Regions from separate parts of the Alteromonas sp. G4i13 genome, predicted to be linked through region 1. Evidence: predicted binding sites of a transcription regulator. Region 1 holds the regulator's gene; each other region holds the start of a gene.
The links. Region 1 encodes ArgR, which controls arginine synthesis, uptake and breakdown. Its sites were predicted from a motif close to ANTGAATANNTATTCANT; they were not measured.
Positions count from the first base shown of each region.

Region 1 (10,703 bases):
TTCCAGAAAGACGATGTACAAGACGAGAAAGTTCTTGCAAATATCGATTGGAATATCAACGATGATCACCGCGCTAAGTTTACTTATATGCTTACCGACGGTAACTCAATCAATGAGCAAAATGGTAACAACTTCCTAGCGCAAGACGAAGTACTTGGCGCATCTTCTGCGTGGTATGACCGCTCAGAAAAGGTTGAAAGTTTCATTGCACACGTCTTCTCTGACTGGACTTCAGACTTCTCTACACAGTTCAAAGTAGCAAAAACAACGCAAGCTACAGGCCAAGAGTCGCTAAATGGTTCTGAGTTCCCTAACTTTGCCGTTTTCCTACGTGAAGTCGATGGCGATGAAAATTACTTGACGATTGGTCCAGACCGCTTCCGTCACGGTAACTCTCTTGATCAGGACTTCTTCCAAGTTAAACTAGTTGGTATTTACACAACTGGCGACCATATCATGAAGTTTGGTTATGAGCGTGAAGAAGTTGACGTAAATAACCTATTTGCACAAAACTCTGAAGGTTCATACCTATTTAACAGCCTAGAAGACCTTGCAAATGCTGAAGCTTCTGCGCTGCTTTACAATAATGCTATTACAAACGATGAGAACGACCTTCGTGCGATCTGGGGTTACAACTACAACTCACTTTACTTCCAAGATTCTTGGGAAGCGACAGCTGAGTTAACTATTGACGCTGGTATCCGTTATGACTGGTATGAAGCTGAAGGCTCTATCCGCGAGAACCAAAACTTTGTAGACCGCTACGGCTATTCAAACACCAATGATGTTGATGGGCTGGATGTAATTCTTCCTCGTGTGTCATTCCAGTGGTATGCGTCTGATTATACAACTGTACGTGGTGGTATTGGTCGCTTCTCTGGTGGGGCGCCAAGCGTTTGGGTATCAAACAGCTACTCAAATGACGGCGTAATTTCTGACAATTATCAAGACTTTGGTTCTGGTCAGACATACCAAGTTCCTACTACACCAGATGCTGCTACAGGCCAGTACATTCCACAGAACATTCTTGACCAGCTTGCTAACATTGACCCAGATGGCGATGTGAACGCGCTGGCAGATGACTTTGATATACCTACAACTTGGAAAGTAAGCTTAGGTGTTGCGCACGAGCCAGAGATGGAAGAACTAGAAGGTTGGTTGTTCTCTGCTGATGTGCTTTACAACAAGCTTGAAAATGCTACTTACTGGTATGATCAACGCTGCGAAAACCCAGTTAGTACAGCGCCTGATGGTCGTGGTGTTTATGACTGTAGCGAAGGTCCAGAAGCTATCGTAACAAGCTCAATTGATGAAGGTGATTCAATATTATACGCCTTGTCTGCTTCAAAAGCTTGGGATACCTCTTATGGCTCATTCGACTTCTTTACAAGTTATACTTATGCTGACGTAGAAGATATCGGCTATGGTACATCTTCAACTGCGACATCTAACTACTCCGACTTTGCTGCTTATGATCGTCAACAACCACAAGCTGGCACGTCTAACTTCCAGACCGAGCACCTTTGGAAAATGCGCTTCAATTGGAAGAAAGAGTTAATTGACGGCTATGAAACGACTGTTTCAATCTTTGCCGAGCGTCGCTCTGGCCAGCCTTATAGCTACACATTCGATGAAAACAACGCATGTGTGCTAGATGTTGGTGGTGGTCGTTGTGCGCGTGAAAGCCGTAACGATGATGCAGGACACCTGCTTTACGTTCCAGATGGCATCAATGATCCATTGTTTGCAGCAACTTCATTTGGTGGTGACCTAGCAGCTCAGCAAGAGTTCATCGACTATATTAATAGTTCAGAGCTAGCTCAGTACAAGGGTGGAATTGCTGAACGTAATGGCGACAACTCTCGCTGGTCAACAATCATTGATGTGCGTATTCAACAAGAACTACCAGCGCTTTACCCTGAGCATAAGTTGACGGTTTTCTTTGATATAGAAAACTTCGGTAACCTACTGAATGACGATTGGGGCCGCATCGAGCGTACTCGCTATGAATATGAGCGTGCTGTAGTTTCTGCAAATATCGTAGATGGTCAATATGAATATTTTGACTTGAACAGTGATTCACGTATTAAAAACCTAGAAGTGCTTGACCAATCAGTATGGCAAGTTCAGTTCGGTATTAAATACGACTTCTAATTACTTAGTTTAAAAAAGTTGTAGTGTTAGGTGCCACTCTCCTTAACAGGAAGTGGCACTTTTTTATGTCTGCGATTTATCTCACACACCTGTTACTTACCGCGCATAGCCTTTGCTTATGATCTAAGTCCCTCCACTACACGAATTAACTGACGAGAAAATTTTTTAAATGCTCGCAAGGAGGGCTTATGACAAAACGTATGCTAATGGTAATGACGTCTCATGAAATAATGGGTGATACGGGTAAGAAAACAGGCATGTGGTTAGAAGAGTTCGCAGCGCCATATTACGCATTTAAAGATCAAGACTATACGATTACCCTTGCGTCGCCAATGGGAGGCCAAGTACCTATCGACCCAAATAGCCTTGCAGATGATGCGATGACAGACGACGCAATAAGATATACAAAAGATGAACTGGCGCGAAGTGCAATGGCGTCGACCATACCGCTTGAAGATGTGCGTGCTGAAGAATTTGACGCCGTATTTTACCCGGGCGGTCACGGCCCTTTGTGGGACCTTTCTGACAACGCGCACTCGATTAAGTTAATCGAAGACACAATTGCAGCGAATAAGCCTGTTGGTGCAGTGTGCCACGCTCCAATCGTGCTTAAGGACGTTAAAACTCCAGATGGCAAGTACTTAGTTGATGGTAAACAGGTAACTGGATTTTCAAACAGCGAAGAAGCGGCAATGGAACTCACTGACGTAGTGCCTTACTTAGTTGAAGATGAGCTAGTCAAAAAGGGTGGAAAATATGAAAGTGCCGACGATTTCGCCGTAAAAGTGTGTACTGATGGCTTGTTGGTAACGGGACAGAATCCACCATCGTCACGCCCCGCAGCAGATGCGCTAATTAAGCTTTTATCTTAGGAAAGCTTCAGTTAATTACCGAGTCAGAAACCGCATCTTGTATGCGGTTTCTTATTTTTTGATTGTCAGCTTTTGGAGCCATGGCTAAACGTTTTCAAATAAATCTTCAACGCGTTGTCTTAATTCTTCAATTCTTGTCACGTCAGCAGGGGCAATAAAAATCGTGTCATCACCCGCAATCGTCCCTAATACGCCATCTTTTTTACTCAATGAATCAAGTAGACGAGCAATAAGCTGTGCAGCACCAGGGCTGGTTCTAATGATTACCATTACGTTGTTGTGAACGATATCCAGTACTAGCTGTTTAAGAGGGCTTTTAGCCGTAGGCATACCTAGCTCTGGAGGCAAGCAATACACCATGTCACCTCGGGCATTTCGCGTGCGTACCGCGCCGAATTTGCTTAGCATTCTAGAGATTTTAGACTGGCTGATATTGTCGAAGCCTTGTGCTTTTAATGCATCAACAATTTCACCCTGTGAACCGTAACTTTCTGCTTTAAGAATTTCTTTAAAAGCTTTGATGAGTAGCTCTTGTTTTGCGTTTGCCATTAGCGCTCTTTTCTTTTTTGAGGGTTATCGTTAGGAATTATATTTAGTATGCGTATATTGTGCCGTACAGGTAGACTTTGCGCAATTTCTTTGCATAATCATTCATGATAATGAATATCGAGATAAAATCGCCATAAATAACGTTAATAAGACGATCCGGTGATTGAGTTTTCCCCCGCGTTGCATTAGTGTGACGTTCCGTTTAAATACGTGAAGTAATCCCATAGGAGAAATGGTATGAAAGTAGCCGTGTTAGGTGCTGCCGGTGGTATTGGTCAGGCGCTGTCTTTGTTGTTGAAAACACAATTGCCAGCAGGTTCAGATTTAGCGCTTTACGACGTAGCGCCAGTTGTTCCTGGTGTTGCCGTTGATTTGAGCCACATCCCCACTGCGGTAAAAGTAACCGGTCACGGTAAAGATGACCTAGCTGATGCACTAACTGGAGCAGACGTTGTTCTAATTCCAGCGGGTATGCCTCGTAAGCCAGGTATGGATCGCTCTGATCTATTCAACATCAACGCCGGCATTGTTAAAAACCTAATCGAAGGTGTAGCTGATAACTGCCCGAACGCGTGTGTTGGTATCATCACTAACCCAGTTAACACTACTGTTGCTATTGCAGCTGAAACGCTTAAAGCAAAAGGCGTTTACGACAAGAATAAGCTTTTCGGTGTAACGACACTAGACGTTATCCGTGCTGAAACGTTTGTTGCTGAACTTAAAGGTGTAGACGTATCTTCTGTGCACGTACCGGTAATCGGTGGTCACTCTGGTACAACTATCCTTCCTCTACTTTCACAAGTTGAAGGCGTAGAGTTCACAGACGAAGAAGTTGCTAGCCTAACTACTCGTATCCAAAACGCGGGTACTGAAGTTGTTGAAGCTAAAGCGGGCGGCGGTTCTGCAACCCTATCAATGGGTCAAGCAGCGGCACGCTTCTGTCTATCTCTAGTTGCAGCAATGCAAGGTGAGAACGTTGTTGAGTACACTTATGTACAAACTGACGACAGCGACGACGCAGCATTCTTTGCACATCCAGTTCGCCTAGGCGCAAACGGTGTTGAAGAAATCTTGCCATACGGCGAGCTAAGCGCATTTGAAGAAAAAGCGAAAAACGACATGCTTGAAGGCCTACGTGGCGACATCAAGCTAGGCGTAGACTTCGTAAACGGCTAATTGGTGAGTGTCATTGGCAGGCCTTTGAACGTAGGCACGCCGTGAATACTTCCCTGTAGGCTTCGCCACCGCATCCCTGCGGTGGAGAGCCTACTTATCAAAGCCCCGCCAACTCCGAATATCTCAATAGCCTAATCACTGAAGTTTTTTTAGAAAAGAGCAGTCTGTTACGACCTTACGTATCCAGCCTTTTTTGTTGCGTCTTTGTAGGCTTTGTCGCGGCATCCTAGGCACAGAAGCGCCTATTTATTAAAGTACCGCCAATTAAGCATTTTACCCATAGCTAGCAATAAGTTTATTTCCTAATTGACTTACTGTGTCTGTAATGGCTCTATTCTAAACAACTTTATTGGGCCCATCGCGACTGGGTAGCCTTTGTGTAATGCGTATGTATAGCCGGAAATCATGTTGTCCGTAAGAACGAATAGGATAATCTTTGAAGCGAAAGTTGTGTGGGAAGCTTCAATTTCGATGACTCGAGCATCTATGCTTACATCGTCAGCAGTAAATGGTGATTGGACTTCCCTAAATGCGTCTTCCCCTTTTCTATAAACGCGCAGTGAGCCTCGTTCGCTTTCGTACAATTCGAGTAAAGCTAATTCGGGTCTATCTAAATACTGCATAACACCAATCCAAGTGCCAAAAGGATGATTAGCGATATGCTGCTTTGCATTAGATAGTATCTGCTTGCGGTTTTCTAAAAACTTTCTCGGCGTTGACTTTGCTTCCTGTTTAACGATTAGATAAGTCTGAGAAATATAACTTTCTTTGTCCTTATAGCTCGACTCTAATACGTTAAAAGCGTTATCTAAGTGAGGCGAAAGAGTAAGCGTGCGTGTAACATCACCTTCGATCGTTGTTTTAATTGTGCACCGGTTTTCTATGCAAGTGATGTCGTCATTGGTAAACGGTGTGCGACGCATTTTTTTGAAGCCTCCTGGGATGGCGATTTCAAAAAAGCTGTGTTCGCCACTTTCTTGTATTTGAAGCAACCTAAATGTCGTTTCATCTTGACTTATGCCTTCCCACAAACCCGGGGGTAATTCCATTGTGCTTGCGAAAGAGAGCTTATTAAACGAAAGCAAAAGCAAAGTAGAAAAGGTTAGTAGTAAAAATGTTCGCACTTTTTATTCCCTTAAAATGTATGGGGTACAAATTTTGTTACTAACTATATGCGTATTTTGTTGAGTCACAAATACATTCGTTATTTACTAGTGACTTGAAGCTCTTTTTGTTCGAATTAAACAAGGATGTGTTATGACTTTTTTTAAATGCGCTAGTTTACTTTCCATCACATTTTTTAGTTTATGCATTAACGCCAATACGGTTGCGGCAACAAGCAATACGGCGTCATTGGCAGACACTGCGTTTGCTCAGTTGCCTGAAGCATTAACGCTCAAAGGCGATGCACTTCCCTTTACCGATTACAAGGCATGGTTAGCACATGTGCAAAGTAATAATCAAAAAGTTGCGTTTGTGGATCGATGGCAAAAAGCGGTCAATCCTAAAAAGTTCAATGCACTCATGAAGGATACAAGTGCCCAGTGGATTGAATACGAGTCGGATGGATTGAAAATTTCAGGTGTTATGGTGTCGCCAAAGCATGTTGGTGACAAAAAACTCCCCGTGATTATTTATAATCGCGGTGGTAACCATAAACATAATGTAACGCGCATAGCCGTGGTTGAGCGTCTAATGCCGCTTGCGCAGCAGGGTTATATTGTCTTAGCGAGTAACTACCGCGGTGCTAAATTTAGCCAAGGTAAAGATGAATTTGGCGGCGATGATGTAAACGACGTTTTGCGACTGATTGAAATAGCCAAACAGTTACCTAATGTCGACTCTAACAAGATTGCCTTATATGGCGTGAGTCGTGGCGGCATGATGACATGGCAGGCGCTTCGAAAGAACACAAGTGACATTGCCAGCGCAGTGATTGTAGCAGGCCCGTCTGATTTGCATACAACTGTGGCGCGCCGTCCAGACATGCAGGCGCTGCTTAATAAACTTGTTCCGAATATGGAGCAAAACCAAACAAAAGCCCTTGATGAACGCTCAGCGGTAAAATGGATTGATGAGCTAAATCCTGATGTACCTATTTTGCTAGTGCACGGAAGCGCAGATATGCGCGTTGATGTTTCACATTCGCTTAAGGCGGCACAGCATCTAAAAGACAATAACCACTCGCATAAGCTGGTTGTTTACGAAAACGGCGATCATAGTTTAACTTTCTATCGCGATAAAGTGGAAAGCGAAATCAATAGTTGGTTAGCGGTGCACTTTCAATAACGCAATAAAAAAGCCCGCAACGAAATACGAAGCGGGCCTCTTTAATTTAAAGGGTTAGCGTACTTAACCTGTGTTACGCATACCAATGGCAATACCGGCAATAGTTACCATCATGGCGCGTTCTAGGCTGGTGTTCTGTGCATCGTCACCGGCTTTACGGATACGATCTAAAAGCTCAATTTGCAGGTAATGAAGTGGCTGAAGGTATCCTGCACGGATCTCCATCGACTCTTTACCCTGCGGGTCGTTCTTCATAATGTCGTCATCGCCTGTGATAGCCAAGAGTGACGAGATGCTTTCTTTAAGCTCGCTACGTAATGCTTCACCAAAGTGTTTAAGCTCTTTTGGTACCAAGCGCTCGTCATAAGCTTCGCTAATACGTGGGTCAGCTTTATGGAACACCATGTCTAGCATAGAAAGACGTGAACGGTAGAATGGCCATTCGCTGAACATCTCGTTAACCACTTTCTCATTCTCAGGGGTCTTCACGCTATCAATAGCACGCATAACGCCTAGCCAGCTTGGCAGTACCAAACGGGTTTGTGCCCAAGCAAATATCCATGGAATCGCACGTAGGCTCTCAATACCGCCTTGAGGCTTACGCTTCGCAGGTCGGCTACCTAGTGGGAGTTTGCCTAACTCTTGCTCTGGCGTTGCAACACGGAAGTAAGGTACGAACTCTTTATCGTGACGCACGGTTGCACGGTAGTTATCGCGACCTTGGGCTGCCATTGCAGTTATAAGCTCTCGCCACTCTTCTTTTGGTGCCGGAGGCGGGAATAACATGGCTTCAATTATAGCGCTAGCGTAAATACCCAAGCTGCGTTTAGCCAGCTTAGGCATACCGAATTTATAGCGAATAGTTTCGCCTTGTTCTGTTACGCGGAAACCGCCTTCTAGTGAGCCAGGAGGTTGTGAGTAAATAGCCGCGTGTGCTGGCAATCCACCGCGGCCAATTGTACCGCCACGTCCGTGGAATAGGGTCAGGCTTACGTCAAACTCATCAGCAATGGCAACCAATGCTTCTTGCGACTGATACTGTGCCCAGCCAGCAGCCAATGCACCAGCGTCTTTCGCTGAATCAGAGTAACCGATCATAACGAATTGACGGCCTTTAACGTAACCGCGATACCAGTCGATAGACAGAAGTTTGCGCATTACGTCAGGTGAGTTGTTCAAATCGTCTAGCGTTTCGAACAATGGTGCCACTGGCATAGGCCAATCTACACCACTTTCTTGAAGTAGAAGCTGTACGGCCATGACATCTGACGGCTCACTGGCCATAGAGATGATATAAATACCAAAGCCGTGCTTGCTGTGCTTCGCAATTACCTTACAGGTATCAAGCACTTCTTTCACGTCGTCAGACGCGTCCCATTGCGCAGGGAAAAGCGGGCGTTTTGAGCCAAGCTCGCGTAATAAGAAAGCTTGCTTGTCGGCTTCGCTCCACTGAGCATAATCACCAAGACCAAGATAGCGAGTGAGTTCGCTAAAGACGTCTGCGTGACGCTCAGAGTCCTGACGTACATCAAGGCGCAGAAGGTGAATACCGAATACTCGAGCACGGCGAATAGTGTCTAGTAACAGTCCGTTTGCCACGACCTGCATACCGCAGTCTAACAATGACTGGTAGCAAAGCATTAACGGCTCGATTAGCTCATCGTCGCTTTCTATCCAGTTTGAAGTATCTGGGTTCTTACCTGCTAAGTAGTCGCTAATGCCATCGCGGGTTGCGATGAACTTGTCAACGAGTGGACGAAGAAGGGCGCGGTATGGCTCGTTGGCGTCGCCGACTTTTTCGCGTAACGCGTCGTTGCAGTCGTACATTGAAAGCTCAACTTGTAAGCGATCAAGATCAATAGCGAAAAGTTTGGCTGCACGCTTTCTGGCAAGTAAGAGTACTTGCTCAGTCACTTTTGACGTTACAAATGGGTTACCGTCTCTGTCGCCGCCCATCCAAGAACTAAATTGAACAGGAGAAGCATCTAGCGGCAGTGAAACCTCATAATCTTCATTTAAACGGCCGTCAAGCTCGCGCATGAAATCAGGTACCGCTTCCCACAATGAGTTTTCAATAACCGAGAAGCCCCAGCGCGCCTCATCAACAGGTGTAGGGCGTACAGAACGAATTTCTTCAGTGTGCCAAGCCTGTGCAATAAGGTCGGCAATGCGGGTTTCAATTTTTTTACGCTCAACGTCATTAAGCGATTCTTGGTGAATGGCCTGAAGGCAGTTCGCCAATTCTTTATGTTTGTGGATAAGTGTACGGCGCGTAACTTCAGTAGGATGCGCGGTCAGTACAAGATCGATGTTTAGCTTAGCAACCGCATCTTGAACTTTCTCTGCGGTTAACTCAGCTTTATCTAGGTGTTTGAACAGTGCATCTATCGATGCATCAACATTCATTGCTGCGTTGTATTCTTGCTCGGCAATATTACCTAAGTTCAAGAATTGTGCGAAGGCACGGCCAACAGTAAGCAAATCGCTGTCAGACATTGTTTTGAAAGTTTCTTTCAGTTCTTCGCTACAAGTAGCGTCTCCCTGATAAGAAGCTCGGCCGCCTTTTCGAATCTTTTCAATACGGTCTAGCCACTCCTGACCTAATTGATTTTTGATTGTTTCACCAAGGGTTTTACCAAGGTATCGAACGGTATCTTTCAGTTCAGCATCGTAGTGTGTTTGCATGCTTTCCTCCTAAATATATGGGCCTAACCATACTGTGTCCTTTGCGACTTGTCTAACCACTTTCGGTTATAATTTACAACATTTTGATACTTTTGCACCCTAGTTAACATTGCTCAAAGCAAGATATTTTATGGTGTGGTACACTCTTGCACCGGAAAATGCAGAAACATTCTCGCGTTATGCGTTTTGTTTGAAATTTGTACTGCATTTGTAATTTAATTTCAGGAGTTCTTGTGACTGACACATTCAATACAGTAGAAACCCAAGCAAGTTACGGCATTGGTTTTCAAATGGGTCAACAATTACAATCAAATCCGTTTGACGGACTAGCGATTGACGCTGTTGTAGCTGGCCTAAAAGACGCCTTCGCAGGTCAAGCGCCTCAGGTTGATAACGACACACTACGTGATGCGTTCGGCGAAATTCACAAGCGTATGCAAGCGGCTAAAGAAGAAGCTAGCAAAGCGGTTATTGAAGAAGGCACAAAGTACCTTGAAGAAAATGCGAAGCGTGACGAAGTAACCGTTACTGAATCTGGTCTTCAGTACGAAGTTATCGCTGAAGGTGACGGTGAAACGCCAGTTGCGGCTAGCACTGTACGTGTTCACTACCACGGTACACTTATCAACGGTACCACTTTTGACAGCTCTTACGAGCGCGGACAGCCAGCTGAATTCCCAGTAGGCGGCGTTATTAAAGGTTGGACTGAAGCACTTCAACTTATGAAAGTAGGTGCTAAGTACCGTTTATACGTGCCACATGATCTTGCTTACGGTGAGCAAGGTGCGGGCGCAGCTATTGCACCATACAGCACGCTTATCTTTGACGTAGAGCTTCTAGACGTTCTAGGTTAATGTGTTGTTCACAGGTGTGCAGTTCTGTACACCTGTGTTCCATCTTTTCTTATTCATAGTTCATAACGTTTTAAAAACTAGCCCGCACTTCGTTAAATTTAGCGATATGGCCTAATGTTTCTTT
Region 1 covers NZ_JBHNYX010000020.1:32,945-43,647, forward strand. The annotation lists gene ACFI6J_RS11515 (TonB-dependent receptor) at 1-2,154, shown strand, start outside; gene ACFI6J_RS11520 (type 1 glutamine amidotransferase domain-containing protein) at 2,343-3,026, shown strand; gene argR (transcriptional regulator ArgR) at 3,111-3,575, opposite strand; gene mdh (malate dehydrogenase) at 3,813-4,751, shown strand; gene ACFI6J_RS11535 (hypothetical protein) at 5,063-5,875, opposite strand; gene ACFI6J_RS11540 (alpha/beta hydrolase family protein) at 6,009-7,040, shown strand; gene ppc (phosphoenolpyruvate carboxylase) at 7,104-9,725, opposite strand; gene ACFI6J_RS11550 (FKBP-type peptidyl-prolyl cis-trans isomerase) at 9,959-10,579, shown strand.

Region 2 (10,703 bases), on a different contig from region 1:
ACTAAACGCCAGAACTATTTAGCATTGGTGCTTTCAAAGATTTTATCTGCCGATGCGGCAACAAAGCCTTTGTAAAGCTTGCCATCAGGCATCTCATAGCGTTGTGCGAACTCATAGAAGCAGCTTGGAATGGCCACAGTTTCGTCGCTGAACGCCACGTCAGCACGGTCAGCCATGGTTGACGATTGCGCTAAAAATACGTCTGGGCCGCCTTTAATTTCGCCGCCAGAAGTATTAAGCACGAAACCTGCTTCTTTAAGCAGCGTATTTACGTCAGTAAGTTCGTTAGTACGAGTTAAGTGGTTCACACTTACAGTAAAGTGATTTGCGCGGAATCCCCACGCGGCCATCCACGCAGCGTATTCTGATTCGTTAAGCAGTGTGTCGTACTCTGCTTTCGACACGTCCCAGTGTTTACCCGAATACAAAAAGTTGTCTGCATCCACAACAGATTCAGGCATTTGATCTACAAGCTTTTTAATAATTGTTTGAGCTGTCTCAGAAAGCTCGTTTACACGAAGCTCACTAATGAATACTTTTGGTTTAGTATCGTCAGGGTGCTCAAAGTGCTTCGCAGTAAGCTTTTTCGCTTCGAAGTCATAGTCGCCCTTAGCTTCATAACCCAATGCTAGGAAGTGTGCTGCAAGCTTATCTAAGCGAGTTTTGTCTAGAGCAAAAGTTCGAAAAGCTACATGATCGTTAACGATGTCGTTCGTGTTTTCTTCACCCGCTAACAGAGCATGAATTTTATGCGCAGAGGGGGTGATGGTCACGTAATCGTCCCACATGTTGCTAAACAACGTATCAATGTTGCTATGCATGGTAGTAGGGTCCTTTCTGTCGTTGACTATTTTAAAACGAATAGTTCGTATAGGGTTGGTACTAAACTGGCCGACACAAAAGTTGCATCGGCCTTTTTATAACGTGAAAAACTTAAGTTACATCGACAAACCAGGGCTTAATTTGCCTGGCATAGTGACTTTATCAAGTTCAACTGATGCAACTGGGTATGCACAGTAGTCGGCTGCGTAAAACGCGCTTGCTCTGTGGTTACCACTGTCGCCCACACCACCAAACGGCGCAGCACTACTAGCACCCGTGATAGGTCTATTCCAGTTTACGATGCCCGCGCGAATGCGTGCGAAGAAATAGCGATAATCTTCTTCGTTGTCGCCAAGAAGACCTGCTGACAAGCCAAAGCTAGTGTTATTAGCTTCTTCAATCGCAGCGTCGAAATCGCTGTAACGGATCACTTTAAGCAGTGGACCGAAGTGTTCTTCGTCCGGCAGTGAGGCAAGCATGTCAGTAACATCAATAATGCCAGGAGTAGCAAAACCTTTGTTTTCGTCTTTTTGTTCAAGGCGAACTAATACTTTACCGCCAAGGTTTTCAAGTTCTCGCTGTGCTTTCACCATAAGAGCAGCGGCATTGCTTGAGATCATTGCGCCCATAAATGGCTGATCTTCAGCGTCATAATCACCCACTTTAATATTTTTGGTCACTTCGATTAAGCGAGCAAGAATTGCATCACCTTGTGCATCGGCTGGTAAAAATAGGCGACGTGCACACGTACAGCGCTGACCGGACGTAATGAAAGCAGATTGAACGATGTCATGTACGGCAGCATCAACATCAGCCACATCCTTAACGATGAGAGGGTTGTTACCACCCATTTCAAGAGCCAAAATTTTACCTGGGTGACCTGCGAACTGCTCGTGCAAGATTTTTCCTGTGCGTGAGCTACCCGTAAAGAAAAGACCATCGATATCGTTATGCGACGCCAAAGCCTTACCTGTTTCAACTTCACCCTGTACTAAGTTGAGTACACCCGCTGGGAGGCCAGCAGCATCCCATAACTTCACCATTTCTTGTGCAACCATAGGCGTCAAATCGCTTGGTTTAAACACAATTGTGTTACCTGCAATAAGGGCTGGAACAATGTGTCCGTTTGGCAGGTGGCCAGGGAAGTTGTATGGGCCAAATACAGCAACAACGCCGTGAGGCTTGTGTCGAATGAAGGCTTTACCTACAGGCATTGGGTTTTCAACGTTACCCGTGCGTTCGAAATAGGCTTTTTCAGAAATACCAATTTTGCCCATCATGGCACCAACTTCAGTGGCAGTTTCCCACTCTGGCTTGCCCGTTTCTTTAGCCATAACTTTGGCAAGGTGCGCTTTAGCTTCTTCTAGCTTAGTGCCATAAACCTTAATAATTTCAAGACGCTCTTCAACGGTTTTCATGCTCCATGCTGGAAGTGCAGCACGAGCAGCGTTAATTGCGTCATCAATTTGAGAGGCTGTCGCAGACTTACCTTCCCAAATCACTTCGTTTTTTGCAGGGTCAATTGACGCTAAGTCATGACCTTGTCCGGCAACCCATTCACCGTTGATAAAATGTGTATGTAGCATAGTGGGTGTCCTTTTAATCTCTGAATGTAACGGGGGCGAAGCGTACGTGCTCTCCCTCTTTGACATTCAATGCAGCAGCGGCTTGGCGAGATAGCACGGCAACTTGCTTTTCTTCGCTTACCGTCATCTCGGTGGCAACTGCACGAAAATCAGATACTGATGTATTAATGATGTAGTGCGTTTGCCCTTGGGCAGCAGCGCTATCGTCAATTACTACAGGCAGTTTTAAACTCGACTGAGCCGTGCGGATGTGGCTTAAGTTTGCTTCTACCGTCGGGCCTGCGTCGAAAATGTCTACGTAGCCGCGGCAAGAAAAGCCTTCTTCTTCAAGAAGCTGAAGAGCAGGGCGTGTTTTGTCATGGACTTCGCCAATGACTTCCTGCGCTTCTTTGCTAAGCAGATTTACGTATATCGGGTACTTCGGCATAAGTTCAGCAATAAACACTTTATTACCAATGCCAGTTAAGTAGTCGGCAGTAGGAAAATCCATAGAGAAGAAATGGGTTTCCAACCACTCCCAAAACGGTGAGCGTCCTTCTTCGTCACTCACACCGCGCATTTCAGCAATAACTGTCTCTGAGAAGCGTTCACGGTGCTCCATCATGAACAAGAATCGAACCTTTGAAAGGAAGCGGCCGTTTATGCCGCCGCGGGCTTGTTCGCGAAGAAACAGCGTACATATTTCAGTAACACCGGTGTAGTCATTACAAAACGTTAGAATGTCTACCGTGTTGTGAATGTTAAGCTCGCGCGAGGCGTGCACTACTTTGCTTAGGTGGTAATGATAGAACGCATCGTCTATACCAACAGCCGCTTCAATACCTGTTGTTCCCACTACCTGTCCGGTAGTGGTATCTTCCATTACAAACAAGTATGACTCATCGCCAGGTTCGGTTACGTTTAGTTTGTTAAACGCAGTTTCTGCACGATCAATTTTACGCTGCAGCAACTCGTCGTTGACAGGTAAAGACGTAAAGCCAATACCTGATTCAACGGCGATTTCTTTAAGCGCGTTATAGTCGGCCTTCGTGATAGGGCGAATGATATTCATGTTCGCTACTCGTGTTGTAATTATTCGGCGTTTACAACGGCAGCAACGGCGCGTTCAAAACGTGCAAGACCTTCTTTGATGTCTTCATCAGGAATAACCAGTGAAGGTGCAAAACGAATAACGTTCATGCCAGCAACAAGACACATAAGGTTCTCTTTCGTTGCAGCCATCATGAAGTCACGTGCACGGCCCTGATATTTCTCATTTAACGCACAACCTAACAGCATGCCTTGACCACGTACTTCTTCAAATACGTTGTACTTTTCATTGATAGCACCTAGTAGTTCACGGAATAGGGCTTCTTTCTTAAGTACACCTTCAAGCACTTCTGGCTGGTTCACGATATCTAACGCTTTTTCCGCAACAGCACAGGCTAGTGGGTTACCACCGTAAGTACTACCGTGGGTACCTGGCTTAAGGTGTGCAGCGATGTCTGCTGTGGTAAGCATGGCACCAATTGGAAAGCCGCCACCAAGAGATTTTGCGGTAGTTAGGATATCAGGTGTTACGCCAAGACCCATGTAGGCATAAAGGTGACCAGTACGACCAACACCCGACTGAACTTCGTCAAAAATAAGTAATGCGTTGTGCTTGTCACAAAGCTCGCGAACGCCTTTTACGAAATCTACATCAGGTGGAATAATACCGCCTTCACCCTGAAGCGGTTCCATCATTACCGCGCAGGTTTTGTCAGAAATTAGCGCTTCAAAGGCAGCTAAATCGTTGTAGTCACAGTGGTCAACAGCGCCTGGCTTAGGACCAAAACCGTCAGAGTAAGCAGCTTGACCACCTACTGTTACGGTAAAGAAGGTACGGCCGTGGAAACCTTTGTTGAAAGCGATGATTTGGTTTTTGTCTTCACCGTGCTTGTCCAGCGCCCAGCGACGAGCTAGCTTCAATGCTGCTTCGTTCGCTTCTGCGCCTGAGTTTGCGAAGTAAACTCTATCTGAAAACGTTGCGTCATTTAGCTTTTTAGCTAAACGAAGGGCTGGCTCGTTAGTGAAAACGTTGCTTAAGTGCCAAAGCTTGCTGCCTTGTTCATTAAGAGCTTTCACAAGCTCTGGGTGACAGTGACCTAAAACGTTAACTGCAATACCGCCTGCAAAGTCGATGTACTCAGCTCCATCTTGATCCCATACGCGTGAACCTTCACCTCGAACAGGTACCATACCTGCTGGGTTATAGTTAGGAACCATTACATCATCAAATGTAGCGCGAGTTACGTTCATCTTTGTTACCTCTGCGTTGGGCGCCAATCACACTGTGTGATTTGGCTTATCGAATCTATGAGCACATTTTAGTACTACTTTGGTCGATAAGCGTTAATTGGGCGCGTAAAAACTAATCGGATTTGTTCAACAGTATGCCATTTTTTTTAACATTTGTCTTCTATGCAAAGGGCTGCAGCCCTTTATTTATAAGGACTGTGGCTTAATTTGCAGGAAAAGTGAATAACTATTAACTACTGGGCTATATCAATTAGTAATAATCAATTTTTGCGCTGAGAAAAGGGCTGCATACGGGTTTTAATGCACTGTGAGGCAATAAAAAAGGGGGGATAGGACTGGAAGCCTTACCTGTTTAATGTCGCTAAAAACGGGCAAGGCATTGAGCAACCGTCAATAATTTGGGGCATCATGCACATGAAATGAAAAAGGTGCATAACGAGTGCATGAATATCCACTAAAAAATTAATGATTCTCTTCGTTTTTCACCAAAGGAAGGGTGAAAATATCAATGGTTTTGAGTTTTTCGAGTGCACCTGCAGGGTAGCGTTGCTCCATGAAAAGCGGCTTTACTTCTTTCATTTCAACAAGCTTTAACTGATGTAACATCCGAATTTGTGTGTAGGTTCGGGCTTGATGAAGTACCTTACTGAGTGTTTTAGGCTGTGCGGGTACTTTATCGGCACACGCTCGCATAGGTTCTGCAATAGGCAAGCGCATTAAATGCATCCACTCCAGAATATCCGCGCTGATTGCATCTGCGAATTCTTGCTGTAGTGCAATAAGGTGGTTGGCTGAAGGAGCCACTTTGAGTAGCGCTTCATGTCGCTTTTGCTCTTTGTCTTTCTGGCATTCTTGCAACAGATGTAGCTGAATTTTATCGAACAGTTTGAAGTAAAGTCTTGTTACGACACAACGCCCCAAATTACTAAGCATCGCAAGGGTATAAGCCTGGTTTTTGTTTAGATCCGTAAGCGCTGCAAGGCGTTTCGCCGTTATGGCAACGCCAGTCGTATAAGGCGTAAGCTTTTGTTTAATTAGCGGGTAAGGGTCGGTAATCTGAGGCATAGCACGCTTTAAGATGAGCGACGGTATCAATGTGCGTAGGTTTTCAATACCCAAAAAGCTCAATGCTGTGCGCAGTGTCTCTACAACAATGATACGCCCACGGGAGTCTTTGCGTCTAAATTGTGGAGTATTCACCACAACGATCAGTTCATCATAAAGCCATGGCATGGTTGCGGCAATTGGCTCTAGTTTCGAAACCGAGCATGCTTTCACGGAAAGTGCATCAAGAAGCTCGCCGATATTTTCGGGCAAGTTAAGTACGTTTTGAACGAGCTCGTCGGTATAGCTTAGCTGCTCTGTTAATTCACCTAGAAGGATCTCGTGAAGATGGTGACTCACTGATTCAAGGTATGACGCTTCGGTTTTCTCTTGAAGGCGCTTGTTTTCAATCGCCACTTTTTCAACGTGCAGTAGCAGCCTGCGCGCATCACCTTGCTCCGATTGCTCGAAGCTTACTTCTCCCACCTTGCGCCTTCCTAGCATTTCCAGCACTCGCTCTGGCGATATGATCATATTTTCAAAACGATCATCTATCGTGGGCGGTGTGGTTGCCCCCATTGTCATATTAAAAGCACTCCTGCTCATAACTTTTTGGTGAACGGCAATATTATCGTACATCAGGGGCCTTTATTACTTTCGCTACGGTAATGATAAAAATGGTAGCTACTGCTTGAAAGCAAGCCTTATTTACCCTGCAACTGTTGATATTGCGTGTGCGATGCTTCGTATAATCTTTATTCAGCGCATTGGCTAAAACGAATTATGAAAAGTTAAACGAAAAATCAGTGAATTGCGAGTAATTCTGGCCTTCAAGCGTAACCTTTTACGCTATAAAAGCGTATCGGCATCAAACTCGTATACTTAAATTGATTTAAACTGAAGAAATGCATCCAGTACGCTATGACCGTGTTCGGTAAGCAGTGACTCGGGGTGGTACTGCACGCCCCAAATAGGATGATGGTTATGGGAAATTGCCATGATTTCCTTTGTGCCCTTTGCGGTTTCACACCATGCATCAACACTCAGTGAGGCAGGTAGCGATGCGGGATCTAAAACCAATGAGTGGTAGCGCGTCACGTTAAACGGGTTAGGTAAGCCTTTGAACAGGCCACTGTTGCGGTGTGTTAGGGGTGAAATTTTTCCATGCTTAATCTCTTGTGCACCTACTACCTTGGCACCAAACACTTGACCTATAGCTTGATGACCCAGGCATACACCTAAAATAGGAATCTTGCCTGCAAAATGTTCAATCGCAGATAAGCTGATGCCCGCTTCGTTAGGCGTGCATGGTCCCGGTGAAATAACTAACTGTGAAGGCGCTAAGCGAGATATGTCGTCTAAGGTCAGTGCGTTATTTCGCACCACTTCAACGTCGACGCTGAGCTCAGTGAAATACCGAGCGAGGTTATGAGTGAACGAATCGAAGTTATCAATTAACAGCAACACAGCAGTGCTAGTCCTTGGTATTTCTAAGTTGCGAAGGTTTTAGCCATGAAGGATTAAATGAACCCTTCATGGCGTGTAGCAAGATGTTGGAATTCGGCTGTTATGGCTTTGGAATAAAGCCGACTGCTTTGTATACCTTAGCCAAAGTTTCAGCCGCTCGCGCTGACGCTTTCTCAGCACCCTGACGCATTACGTCGTCAAGATATGCTCTGTCTGCGCGAATTTCAGCATAGCGGGCCTGAATGGGTTCAAGTAGAGCAACCACAGCGTCTGCAACATCACCTTTAAGGTGGCCATACATTTTGTCAGTATATTCAGGCTCAAGCTCTTTAATTGATTTACCCGTCGCAAGTGAAAGTAGGGTCAGTAAGTTAGACACGCCTGGTTTTTCAGTTGGGTTAAAGTAGATATTAGCTTGCTCGTCAGAGTCGGTCACGGCACGTTTGATTTTCTTGGCCAACTTCTTAGGATCTTCTAATAAGCCGATGAAGTTATTCGGGTTGTTGTCAGACTTAGACATCTTCTTTTCAGGCTCTTGAAGGCTCATGATGCGAGCGCCAAAGTCTGGGATATACGGGTCAGGTAGACGAAATACATCGCCGTATAGATTGTTAACACGTGTAGCAATGTCACGAGTCAATTCAAGGTGCTGCTTCTGATCTTCACCTACCGGTACTTTATCTGCTTGGTATAGCAAAATATCTGCTGCTTGGAGTACAGGGTAGCTGTATAAGCCTACATTAATGTTATTTTCGTTCTTCGCAGACTTATCTTTGAATTGAGTCATGCGATTAAGCTCACCCATTTGGGCGTAACAATTCAATACCCAAGATAGCTGTGCATGTTCAGGCACATGGGATTGCAAAAACAGAGTACTTTTTTGTGGATCAATACCGCAAGCAAGGTAAAGAGAAAGGCCGTCTAGACAAGCTTCAGCAAGCTGCTTAGGGTCTTGTCGTACAGTAATAGCATGCAAATCCACTATCATATATAAGCAGTCGTGGTCGTCTTGCATGGAAACCCACTGTTTAAGTGCACCCATGTAATTGCCAAGGGTAAGTTGTCCTGAAGGCTGACAGCCACTTAATACAACGGGTTTATTACTCATTTCTTTTTACCTGTAATACGTTAAATACTGTGAAAATAAAGCTTGAGAAAATAAAGCTTCAAAAATTATGCTTTAGACAGTGACGCTAGTTCATTGCGCATTTGCTCAATGACATCGCTGTAGTTGGGTTGAGAAAAAATAGCCGAACCAGCCACAAACATATCCGCGCCCGCTTCCGCTATTTCGCGAATGTTATCGACTTTTACGCCACCGTCAATTTCAATTCGAATATCGTAGCCGCTTTCTAATACACGCTGTTTCACCGCGCGCACTTTATCTAAGGTGCTAGGAATAAACTTTTGACCACCAAACCCTGGGTTAACCGACATAATAAGAATGTGGTGCAGTTTGTCCATGACGTGGTCAAGGTAATGTAGTGGCGTTGCTGGGTTAAATACGAGCCCCGGCTTGCAACCTGCATCGATAATAAGCTGTAGAGAGCGGTCTATGTGCTCAGACGCTTCTGGGTGAAAACTAATATAGCTGGCCCCTGCATTCGCGAATTTTCCAATTAAGTCATCGACGGGCTTCACCATTAGGTGCACATCAATGGGAGCTGTAATGCCGTAGTTTCTTAACGCCTCGCAAATCATTGGCCCAAACGTAAGATTGGGTACATAGTGGTTATCCATTACATCGAAATGCACCACATCAGCGCCAGCCTCTAATACCTTTTCTACGTCTTCGCCAAGTCGAGCGAAATCGGCCGATAGTATTGATGGAGCAATTAGGAATGGTTTCATTGCATGTCCTTTCATTCTAAAAACAACAAGGTGCGTTGCCACTTACGTTTCACCTTTGCGAAAGTTTACCCAAATCCGTGCTTCTTTACTATGCAAAGGGTTAATCAGCGTTAATTTCACGGAAATTTAAGATAAACGGACTTTGTCAGAGCGTTGCCCAATTTTGGTGAGCGCGCGTTATGTTGGTGCATTTTTATGCAGCGTTTTTTTGTTTCGGTGACAGCGGGTGATTTTTTTAATTGAAATTATATTTTAAATTTCAATTGGTTAATTTATTTTTTGCGAGTTTTTTTGGTGAACCATAAATGGGCATCAACTTTGCGTTATCCAGTCCAAAAAAGAAAACACAGACAGAAAAAACGAATTACAACAAGTTTGAATTTGACTGGAGAACACACATGAAAACATCTACAAAAAGAACAATACTTGCCGCTGCTATTTCTTCAGCGTGTCTGTTAACAGCCATGCCTAGCTATGCAGAAGGTTCATTCACTGCTAACGCTAGTGCAACCAGTAACTATATTTGGCGTGGTTTAACACAAACCGTTAACGAAGCCGCAGTACAGGGTGGTATCGATTACGCGCATGAAAGTGGTTTTTATGCGGGTACATGGGCGTCGAACGTAAGCTATGCATCAGATGATATTTATTCTTACGAGCATGACGTATATTTCGGATACTCAGGCGAGTCTGACGGCATTGCATATGACTTCGGCTACCTATACTACAACTATGACGCAGAAGCTGAATTCGATTTCGCAGAGATCTACGGTTCAGTAGGCATGGGTGGAGTAAGCGTAACAGTTTATCTACTTGCGCACACCGAAGCTGACGAAGCAGAAGGCCAAGATTTCGGCTTTGGCCAGGCTTACTACGCATCTTTTGATTACACCACAGAAATTTTGAATGGCACTGAGTTGACTCTACATGCTGGTTATCACAGCGGTGACTTTGTTGAAGCTTTCAACTTTGGCGACGGTGAGACTGACAGCTATGCAGACTACGGCGTAAGCATTGCGAAAGATGGTTTCAGCTTTGCTGTAACTGGAACGAACTTAGATGATGTTGGTGCTGACGCACTAGATAACGACGAGTTGAAATTCACTGTAGCTTACTCAGTAGATTTCGAACTTTAAAAGTTAAGTTAAGAGGCCTAAGGATAGGCCTCTTAAATTAAACGTTGAGTACTAAAAGCCTAATGTGTTTTCGTTAGGCTTTTCATTTCTTACAAGCAACGCATTTTTAACTTGTTCGTAACCTGCTTTTGATTATAATGAGATTAATTTTTAAACGAGTGTAAGGAGTATTCAGGATGAAGGTTCTTCCATTTTTTGCGATTTGTGGAGCGGTAGCGCTTGTTAGCGTTGCGGTCACAAGTACGCCAAATTCACACTCGTCAGTATGCGAATTCCAACCCGTTACGGAGTTCAACCCCAAGTTGCCCGCAAGCCATATTCAAAACCAATGTGCCCGTCATCAAGAGGGTGTTGAGGAAGTCAGTTGGCTGTCATGGATAGCGGGGAAATCATCATCTTTCCAATTCCACTTTTTAGACCTACTTGAGTTGATGCACAGCGACGAAGGTAATCGAGATTTCACCTCACCTGCTAACGACACTTAGGGGAAAATTATGCAGTCTGGTACTGGTTTTTG
Region 2 covers NZ_JBHNYX010000018.1:76,462-87,164, reverse strand. The annotation lists gene ACFI6J_RS10930 (DUF1338 domain-containing protein) at 15-821, opposite strand; gene astD (succinylglutamate-semialdehyde dehydrogenase) at 939-2,408, opposite strand; gene astA (arginine N-succinyltransferase) at 2,422-3,459, opposite strand; gene ACFI6J_RS10915 (aspartate aminotransferase family protein) at 3,480-4,688, opposite strand; gene ACFI6J_RS10910 (HDOD domain-containing protein) at 5,151-6,317, opposite strand; gene ACFI6J_RS10905 (anthranilate synthase component II) at 6,615-7,199, opposite strand; gene trpS (tryptophan--tRNA ligase) at 7,300-8,307, opposite strand; gene rpe (ribulose-phosphate 3-epimerase) at 8,373-9,050, opposite strand; gene ACFI6J_RS10890 (TorF family putative porin) at 9,356-10,186, shown strand; gene ACFI6J_RS10885 (hypothetical protein) at 10,363-10,671, shown strand; gene ACFI6J_RS10880 (DUF2970 domain-containing protein) at 10,681-10,703, shown strand, end outside.
Region 2: ACFI6J_RS10915 (aspartate aminotransferase family protein) is a predicted target of ArgR. The motif match lies at 4,906-4,923, and genes of this name have one in related genera.

Region 3 (10,703 bases), on a different contig from region 1:
CTTTAAGTAGCTCTGTGCGACCAACAAGGTCGTCGAACTTAGCAATACCCATAGACGCCATGATTTCACGCACTTCTTGAGCAATAAACTTGAAGTAGTTCATTACCATATCAGGTAAGCCAATGAAGTGGTCGTCACGCAGTTTTTGATCCTGCGTTGCAACACCGGTCGCACAGTTGTTCAAGTGGCAAATACGTAGATATTTACAGCCTAAAGCCACCATTGGACCTGTACCAAAACCAAAGCTCTCAGCGCCTAAAATACCGGCTTTTACTACGTCTAAGCCTGTTTTCAAACCACCGTCGGTTTGAACGCGTACTTTGTGACGTAAGCCGTTTTCAATAAGCGCTTGCTGAGTTTCAGATAAACCAAGCTCAAATGGGCTACCCGCATACTTAACTGATGTTAGCGGGCTTGCACCTGTACCGCCGTCGTAACCTGAAACGGTGATAAGGTCGGCATAGGCTTTCGCTACACCTGTTGCAATGGTGCCAACACCCGGCTCAGATACTAGCTTAACGGATATAAGTGCCGTTGGATTAACCTGTTTCAAATCGAAAATTAGCTGTGCCAAATCTTCAATTGAGTAAATATCGTGGTGTGGTGGTGGTGAAATAAGGGTTACACCCGGCACAGAGAAACGTAGCTGTGCGATGTATTTATTTACCTTATCGCCAGGAAGCTGACCGCCTTCACCCGGTTTTGCACCCTGCGCCACTTTAATTTGAATAACGTTTGCGTTAACCAAATAGTGTGGCGTTACACCAAAGCGACCTGAAGCCACCTGCTTAATTTTAGAGTTCTTTTCAGTTCCAAAGCGAGAAGGGTGTTCGCCACCTTCTCCCGAGTTAGACTGACCGCCCAGGCGGTTCATGGCAATCGCTAGCGCTTCATGCGCTTCAGGGCTTAGTGCACCAATTGACATTGCCGCAGTATCAAAGCGTGGGAATAAGTTTTCCGGTGCTTCTACTTCACTAATATCAATAGGGTCGCAATCAGGGTTTATAGCTAGCAAGTCGCGAATGTGCGCAGGCGCACGCTCGTTAACAAGCTTTGCATATTGCTGGTAGTCGTCGTAGTTACCAGACACCACAGCTTTTTGAAGCGTACTGACTACGTCTGGGTTATAGGCGTGATATTCGCCACCGTGCACGTATTTAAGCAAGCCGCCGTGATCGACAGATTTACGCTTAAGCCAAGCAATACGGTTTAGGTTGATAAGATCTTGCTGGAAATCATCGAAGCCCGCACCTTGAATGCGTGAGGTCACACCTTTAAAGCATAACTTCATCACTTCATTGTTAATACCCACTGCTTCAAACAGTTTAGAGCTACGGTAGCTAGCAACAGTGCTAATACCCATTTTCGACATGATCTTGTACAAGCCTTTGTTGATACCCTTACGGTAGTTCAACGTGGCCTGCATAGGAGAAATATCTAGCTCGCCTTTTTCACAAAGCTGCTCAATAGTTTCATATGCTAGGAATGGGTAAACCGCAGTGGCACCTAAGCCAATCAACACCGCGAAATGGTGTGGATCGCGGGCACTTGCTGTCTCAACAACAACGTTAGCATCGCAGCGCAATGACTTTTCAACTAAGCGACGTTGTACCGCACCAACTGCCATTGCAGCAGGGATAACCAAGCGATTTTGTTTAATGTTTCTGTCAGACAGAATAACGAATGCAGCACGCTTGTTTTTAACCAGCATTTCTACTTCGTTACAAACGCGCTCGATGGCTTTCTTCAAACCTTCTTGCGGCGCATACTGAAGCTCCACGACTTCTGAGTAGTAGTTGTCTGGGTTAAATTCGCGCAGTTGCTTAAGGTCGGTATACATTAGCACTGGCGAGTCAAACAATACGCGGTCAGCGTAACCTGAGGTTTCGCTAAATACGTTTTGCTCGCGGCCAATACAGGTTGCCAACGACATAACGTGGTTTTCACGTAGCGGGTCGATTGGCGGGTTAGTTACCTGTGCAAATTGCTGACGGAAATAGTCGTAAACCGTACGCTGACGAGATGACATAACCGCCATTGGCGTGTCATCACCCATTGAACCAACCGCTTCTTGACCGTCTTTCGCGAGTACTTTTACAACTTGTTGAATTTCTTCATAGCTGTAGGCGTGTAGCTTGTGGTACACCGCCATGGCATCGTCGTCAAACACGCGTTTACCAATTAATGACGCATCAAGCTTTTCAATTGGTGTAAGTCGACGAATATGCTTATCTAGCCACTCTTTATAAGGGTGACGTGCTTTTAAGTCTTCATCAATTTCAGTAGAGCGCCAGATTTTGCCTGTGTATGTGTCTACAGCAAGCATTTCACCTGGGCCTACACGGCCTTTTTCAATTACGTCAGCTTGCTCGTAATCCCAGATACCTACTTCTGAGGCTAGGGTAATGAAACCGTTCTTAGTAATAACGTAACGAGCAGGACGTAGACCATTTCTATCAAGGTTACAGGCAACGTGGCGACCGTTAGTTAAAACGATACCCGCTGGGCCGTCCCATGGTTCCATGTGCATAGAGTTAAACTCGTAAAATGCACGAAGATCATCGTCCATGGTCTTGTTGTTTTGATAGGCGGGTGGAACAAGTAACCGCATAGCACGGAATAAATCCATACCGCCGGCTAAGAATAGCTCCAGCATGTTATCCAGCGATGATGAGTCTGAACCTTCAGTATTAACAAAAGGTGCTGCATCTTTAAGATCTGGAATAAGTGGCGTTGCGAATTTAGCAGCACGTGCCATGGCCCAGTCGCGGTTTCCTTTAATGGTGTTAATTTCACCGTTGTGCGCAAGGAAGCGGAAAGGCTGAGCAAGCGGCCAGCGTGGTAGTGTATTTGTTGAAAAGCGTTGGTGAAAAACGCAAATTGCGCTTTGCATACGCTCATCGGCAAGATCGTGATAAAAGGCGGGTAAATCTTTTGGCATTACCAAGCCTTTGTAGATCGTTACCAAGCCCGACAAACAAGCTACGTAAAAATCGGGATCTTTCTCAAGACGTTTTTCAGCGCGGCGGCGGATCATATACAAACGACGCTCAAGGTCGCGTTTTCTCCAACCTGCTGGCGCGTTCACAAATACCTGTTCAATTTGTGGAACACCCGTTAGCGCTAATTCACCCAGTACTGAGTGGTCGACAGGCACTTCGCGCCAACCCACTACTGAAAGTGTTTCTTTTTCTAGTTCTTCATTAAGTACTTCACGCGCGGCTTGCGCAAGTACCGGGTCCTGACTTAAGAAAATCATGCCCACGCCGTATTTTTTGCTGAGTTTCCAGCCATTTTCTTCGGCGATTGCATGGAAGAACGCATCCGGTTTCTGTAGTAATAAACCACAGCCGTCACCGGTTTTCCCGTCGGCGGCGATACCGCCACGATGCTGCATACGGTCAAGACCGTGTATTGCAGTAGTTACCAATTCATGACTGGCTTCCCCATGAGTGTGAGCGATTAAGCCAAACCCACAGTTGTCCCGGGAATCATTGGGATTATATAAACTCATCTCTTAACTCCTTCAACCTTTTGACTGGGCAAGGTATGCGTTGCGTGTAGATGCGCCTAGGTTTGCGTATCACAACATTATTAGACGTCTTTTATGCCTGCGAGCGGTATTGCTCGCGGCGTGCGCCTTTCTTGTCGTTATTTTATTATTAGAGGATTCCAGTCGTTTCCGCATTTTTATGCATTATTGCGATGCGGGCCGTACAAAATACCCACATTAAAAACTAAAATCAAACGCTAAAAGTATAAGCTTTATAGTGAATTAGTATAAATATAATTAAATATATATTAATCAGTTGTTTACGTGGCGTCATTTATGTTTGTAACAAAAATGTTATCAGTATTGCAAAGTGAATAACTCACCCCTTATAAATGATACTACTTCTCATTTGCGTTTTATTAATGAATAAATATGCTTTGAAATTGATGTTTTATGTTGTCAATAGCGGTTTGCGGTGTATTTTTATTAATTTGTAAAGCTATGGTTCCACTAATATAAGTAGTTTGCTATATTGATTGAAAATTAACCACAGGTAAGGCTCGTGGTGCGCTGAAGGATGTTGATAGAGAGCCCTGTGTGTGAATTGAGTGTACGCTTATGTGGAAGGCGAAGAATAAAAATTCACTGTGGTGGCGTGCTGTTAAGACAATAAGGATTATTGTATGAATACACTACATGCTTCACCACTGCCTTTATTTAGTATAGATGATCATATTCTAACTGGCGACAATATCACCTTCAGGCTTTCTCCTAACACATCTGGGCGTTTTCAATCTGGATCTCCCGATACTATTGTTATTCATTTTACCGCCGGTAGTAGCCTTTCATCTTCGGTGAATGTCTTGACCAATGCCGATAGCGGTGTGTCAGCTCACTTTGCCGTTGGACGCAATGGTGACATTGTCCAAATGCTTCCGACTAATAAAATAGCGTGGCACGCAGGAGAAAGTTATTACGAGGGGCGTAGTGGCTTGAATCAGTACTCTATCGGCATTGAATTAGACAATGCCGGCCAGCTTAAGGCAAGAGGAGATGGCACCTTTGAAAGTTGGTTTGGCGAAATTTTTGGCGAGAATGAAGTATTAGCTGCCCAGCATATTAACCAACAGTCTATGGGCTATTGGCACAAGTACACCGACGTACAAATTGTTAGGACGCTATCGCTGTGTAAAGCGTTGTGTAGCCACTACAACATCTCTACTATCGTCGGGCATGAAGAAATAGCGCCGTCACGAAAGGTCGATCCTGGCCCCGCTTTTCCCCTTCAAAGACTCAAAGCCGCTGTTTTGCAAAGTGATAGTGAAAGGTGGGCAACTGAGTCAAGTGATTCGAATTCACAGCGAGAGGCGCATGATCAAATTCAGCGGGATCTCGCTAGCCCTGTAAAGCGGGTGGCCAATGTAAGTGCCAATTCGCTGAATGTGAGAAAAGGGCCAGATGTTTCGTACCCAACTGTCGAGAACGGTTTGAATAAGGGCGAAGTGCTAAAAATACTGGAAAAGCGAGGGGAGTGGGCGAAAGTGTCTTACACGAAGGTGGGATGGGTGAATACCAAATACATTAATGAAATTACTGAAAAGTCGCCTTTCAAATCCTAATTCTGAGCAGGGCCACAGAGTTATGCTTTGACAAACCGCATTCCCGAAAAGAGGAAAGCCTGATAGGATAACCGCAAAATAAGCTTAAATTAGACGTACATGCATTCAGATTCACCAAACGATTCTTGGGCAATTCGCTTTGCCCAATTTGTTCAGCGTTTTGGCACTCTAAAGCTCAGCATATTGTTTGTTGTTCTTTCGCTTGTGTTTACGCTAGGGGGCTCATACGTAATTCGCGTGAGCATGGGAAGCCAGGTTCAGCCCGATGACTTCATCAGTGCTGTAGTACTGACCATGTTATCTGCGCCTTGGGTACTTTATTTCTTTAGTGAGTTAATCAAGCAATTAGAAAACTCACGTACCAACTTAAAGGAAGTGGTAAGCCAGTTGGAAAGTTTGCGTGAAGAAGATGTCTTTCTTAACCGCGAACTTCAAAGCAACATCAGACAGCTTAATCACGAGATAGAGCAGCGCAAGCAAGCACAAGAAGAGCGTGAGGCGCTGTTTAAAGACTTAGAAAAAGAAATTCAGGATAAATCAGAACAAGAAGCACAAGCACGCCGCTTATCAACCTTGTTACGTTCAATCATCGATGCCTCACCAGACTTAATATATTACCGAAATGAAGAAGGCAGGTTTGCTGGTTGTAACCGTATAGCGGAGCTTATGACGGGCAAAACCGAGCAAGAGCTGCTTGGCTTAACGCCAAAAGACGTATATGAGGAAGAGCTTGCCCGCCAAATTGTAGCGAGTGATCACGAAGTTCTAGAAACCAACGCCAGTATCACAGAAGAGCTGTGGCTTCGCTTTGCTGATGGACGTCGTCGTTACTTCGAAATGAAGCGTGTACCTTTCTTCGATAAAGACGGTAATCGCCTTGGCTTGTTGTCGTTCGGTCGAGACATGACTGAGCGTAAGCAGGCTGAAAATGCTGCTGCAAAAGCAAGTACCGACAAAACTCGCTTTATCGCAACCATAAGTCATGAGCTACGCACACCGCTAAACGGTATTGTGGGCTTAAGCCGTATGCTGCGTGATACCGAGTTGAGTGAAGAACAATTTAACTGGGTAAGTACGATATACGCCAGCGCTATAACATTAGGTAATATTTTTAACGATATTATCGACCTTGATAAGTTAGACAGAGATAAGCTTGAGCTGAGTCTAAAAACCATATCGTTGAAAGACTTTACCGAAGAACTTAGCAGCATTATTCGTCTACTTGCAGCCGACAAACAGCTAGAGCTTAAAACGACAATTAACGAGCCGCTTCCCCGTCTTGTTGAAATAGATGGTACGCGCCTTCGTCAGATATTATGGAACATCCTGTTTAACGCAGTGAAGTTCACACAAAAAGGTCACGTAAGTTTAACGGTTTCATCGACGAAACCTGATGGTGATAAGGCGTATGTGACATTTGTGATTGAAGACACGGGCGTAGGTATTCCTGAAAGCGAAATTGATAAGATTTTTGCCATGTACTATCAGGTTGATCACCCTGACCACCAATCGGCCACAGGTACCGGTATTGGATTGGCAATTTGTAAGCAAATGGTCGACTTGATGAAAGGTGAAATTCACGTTTCAAGTAAAGTGGGTAAAGGCACCCGTTTTGAAATTGTGTTGCCTGTTCAAATTTCTAATAGCCCGATGAAAGTCGCGCAGCTTCAAGTGACAGGGCTCAATATCTTGTTAGTAGAAGATATTGAATTGAACGTAATGGTCGCTAAAGCCTTGCTCGAGAAGCTTGGCCAGAAAGTCGATGTAGCAATGACCGGTCAAGAAGCCATAGACAAAGTCAGGGAAAACCAATACGACCTTATCTTGCTTGATATTCAATTGCCTGACATGACAGGATTCGATGTGGCAAGTACGATTATTGAAGAAGATCTGGTTATGCAAACGCCTATCGTGGCGCTAACGGCAAACGTCATTAAAAAGCGTGATGAATACTTAGAAAACGGTATGGATGACGTTATTGCGAAGCCGATTAAAAAATCTCGCGTTATCGAGGTGTTTAACGAGCTGTTCCATGCACCACCTGCACCGCTTGAAATTGATGGCGAAGTAGAGCGCCCCGAACCTAACAAAACATTAAGTAACATTTTAGATATGGACTTGTTACAGATGTTAGTTGATACCATAGGGGATGAAATGGTGCGCGCTAGCGTTAAAGTATTCCAAGAAAAAATGCCTGAATACATGGAAATACTGCAGCTAAGCTTAAGTGCGGACGAAAAGTCAGAAGTGTGCTCACAGGCTCACAAAATTAAAGGCGCCGCTGGCTCTGTTGGTTTGGCTCGTGTACAGCGTATTGCTAATCAAATTCAACAGGGCGACCACCCTACATGGTGGGAGAACGTGCATGATTGGGTGGAAGAGCTACAAATGGCGGTTCAGCACGACATGAAGGCACTACACGATTGGCTGAATGAACAGCAGGTTGATGACTAGTTAGCATAACGCGCTCTTTAATAGGAAACGTAAAAAAGAGGGCTTGCCCTCTTTTTTGTTATAAAAACTGCGCTTGAGAAAGCGGTCAGAGCAGCGTTGCTAAGTAGCTAAGCCTCTCCTTAAAAAAAGCGGCAGGCTGATCTTATTTATACAGTGGTAAAAGGAATTAATGCGATGACAATTAGCGCACAACAAGAAACCGTGTTTTCAAATAATCAGCTCAGTGTTGAGGAAATTCCCTCACTTCAAACGCTCGCATTACTTCCTATATCCAAAAAGTACCGGACACTAAATATCCTCTCCATTGGATTGATAGCCTTAGTGCTAATCGGTATTGCTTCTGCGTTACGATTCCAAAGCTTTTGGTCATTGCCAGAAGGACTGCTGCAAGCCTACCCGTATGTTGTTGCTGGTATCGTCGCTGTAGGCTCTCTATGGGCGCTGTACCACTTTTTTGCTGATGTACGCATATTTTATGCGATTCGAGAGCAAGACATCAGTAAGCAGTCAGGGCTAATTTTTAGAAAACTTTCGTGCCAACCTATTTTGCGTGTTCAGCATGTAGAGGTTAATCGCGGTCCATTGGACAGGTGGGCGGGTCTTGCCTCACTTCAGGTGTTTTCGGCTGGTGGTGAAATGCACACGTTTGAGATACCTGGGTTAAGCATTGAAAGGGCAGAGCAGTTGCGTGAGTTCATTCTTGCTCATAAAGATATAGGTGCACGCTAATGACGGCATCAGAAACGCCCTCACACCAAGCGCCTACACTTAATCAGTCAAAAGAGCTGAAAGAAGATACTGCGCTCAAGTCCCATGGGCAAGATGCTAATATGGAAGAACCGAAACTTAAAGTAGAAACGGGTGATGAGTGGCAGCGCCTCTCTCTAATTTCTATTTTGTACTTTACTATTCGCAATTTTACCAACTCGGCTCAAGTGCTTATTTATACCATTCCCGCCTTAGCCATATCGTTCAATATTTGGGATAACCTGCTGTCGCCTGAAGTACTAATCGGTGCTGGAATCCTTTTTCTATCTACCAGTGTTAGCGGCGTAATAAGCTTTTTAATGTACAAGTTTCGCGTGCACAACCAGCACGTTGAGATTCATCATGGCGTGTTCCAACGCCGCTATACCAACTTGCCTTTGTGGCGTATTCAAAACGTTAAGATAGAACGCCCTTTTTATTACCGACCTTTTGGGTACGCGTTAGTGGTGCTTGATACCGCAGGAAGTGGGAAAGAAGAAGCTAAAATTGTAGCGGTTCCTGAAGATTATGCTGAAGCGCTCAAAAAGCAGGTGTTGTATGAAAAAGCGCTGCACGATGAGGGTGACCTGGATTGTTTGCCAAATGAAGATATATCCGACGAGCAGAGTTCGTCTTTTCCCACGCCACGAACGCGCACTAAAGCGATAGATTCTTCCCATTCAAATGAAGAAGTATTAAATCGACGGTCCGTGAAAGACATCATTATTCACGGTATCACCAACAATCGCGTGTGGATCATACTGGGTGCTGCGGCACCTTTCTATGACGATGTGTTCGGTCTGGTTTCAGAGTGGTTAGCCGATAAAGGCTTGCAGCTTAATCAGCTGGTTGGTGAACAAACGGTTGCGTGGTGGCAATTTGGATTGTATGCCTTTGTCATTCTCATGATGCTTATGGCGTTAGTGGCACTGCTGAGTGTTGGTGGCGCGCTTTTCACTTTTTACGGCTACACACTTTCACGAACAGGTGATCGCTATATCCGTCGCAGCGGCTTGCTTAATAAACTGGAAGTCAGCATGCGAGCTTCACGCATCCAAATGATTACGGCGAAGCAAGACTGGCTGGATAAAATACTAAAGCGGGTGAATTTGTATTTTGAGCAGAACTCAACGGCTGGGCAGCAAATGCAAGAACTGATGTCGCCAAATAAGCTTATTGTGCCATCGGTAACCGAAGATGAAGCCTTCGCGCTTAGTCAAGAAGTGATGCCAGGATGTGACCTGCGAGGTCAAGATTATCAAACCATTAGTAAGCGATTTATTACTTTTTGGTTGCTTGCGGGCTGGACGTTGCCTTTTATTACCTTTTTCACTATTGGCGCTGTGTCATCCCATCTAGATATTATGATAGGTTCACTCGTTGTCTTTAGTGCGGTATCGCTGTTACTCACGCTTAGGTGGTGGCGATGGGGTATAGCCTACGACAGTAAGTACGTTTATGTAAGGCGAGGTAGAATAGGCATCGACTATCAATGCTTTGAGCCCTATAAAGCGCAGCAAGTTATCGTTAAGCAAAGCGTGTTTATGAAGCGAAGAAAACAGGCCACCGTTAAGTTTGTACTGGCTTCGGGGGCGGTGACTGTGCCGTTTCTACCAGAAGACTACGTTAATAAACTAGCTGATAGTGTGCTATTCGAGGTGGAGTCAACCAGAAGGTCTTGGATGTAACGTACACTATTTCTTTGAACGCTGCTTTTTTATACGTTTTTTATGCAAATAGACCGAGTTTATGTAATGGTAGGTATTTAGTTGCTTAACCTTGCGTCTATATGGATATTCTTGATTACAGTGTCATCGCGATTTACCTCATCACTTTACTCGTCATCGGCTTTAGCTTGCGTGGACAGCAGTCAAAGAAAGATTATTTTCTCGCTGGAAGAAGCTTAAGTTGGAAACCGCTGTTACTTTCAGTGATGGCAACGCAACTCTCGGCGGTCAGTTTCATTTCCGCTCCTGCATTTGTCGGCTTCCGTGAGGGTGGAGGGCTGATTTGGCTCTCTTATGAACTAGCAGTTCCGTTAGCCATGCTTTTACTCATTAGCACCGTGTTTCCTACATTATACCGAAGCGGTGTGGTGAGTATTTATGACTATCTTGAGCGACGTTTCTCTACCTCTACCCGTATTTGTATCAGTGTTGTATTTCAATTTAGCAGGGCCTTCGCTACCGGCATAATGGTTTACGCGCTATCCATTATATTGCAAGGAACCATGCAAGTTTCATCCACGCAGGCAATATTACTCATTGGTGTGATTACCGTTTTGTACTCCTTACAAGGAGGCATGAAAGCAGTTGTATATGGTGACGCGGTACAAATGGTTGTCATCGTTTTGGGCACAGCTATCTGCATTGCTTTTGGTCTTAACGCAT
Region 3 covers NZ_JBHNYX010000012.1:32,318-43,020, forward strand. The annotation lists gene gltB (glutamate synthase large subunit) at 1-3,514, opposite strand, end outside; gene ACFI6J_RS07850 (N-acetylmuramoyl-L-alanine amidase) at 4,177-5,112, shown strand; gene arcB (aerobic respiration two-component sensor histidine kinase ArcB) at 5,212-7,566, shown strand; gene ACFI6J_RS07860 (PH domain-containing protein) at 7,741-8,295, shown strand; gene ACFI6J_RS07865 (PH domain-containing protein) at 8,295-10,001, shown strand; gene ACFI6J_RS07870 (sodium:solute symporter family transporter) at 10,103-10,703, shown strand, end outside.
Region 3: gltB (glutamate synthase large subunit) is a predicted target of ArgR. The motif match lies at 3,790-3,807, and genes of this name have one in related genera.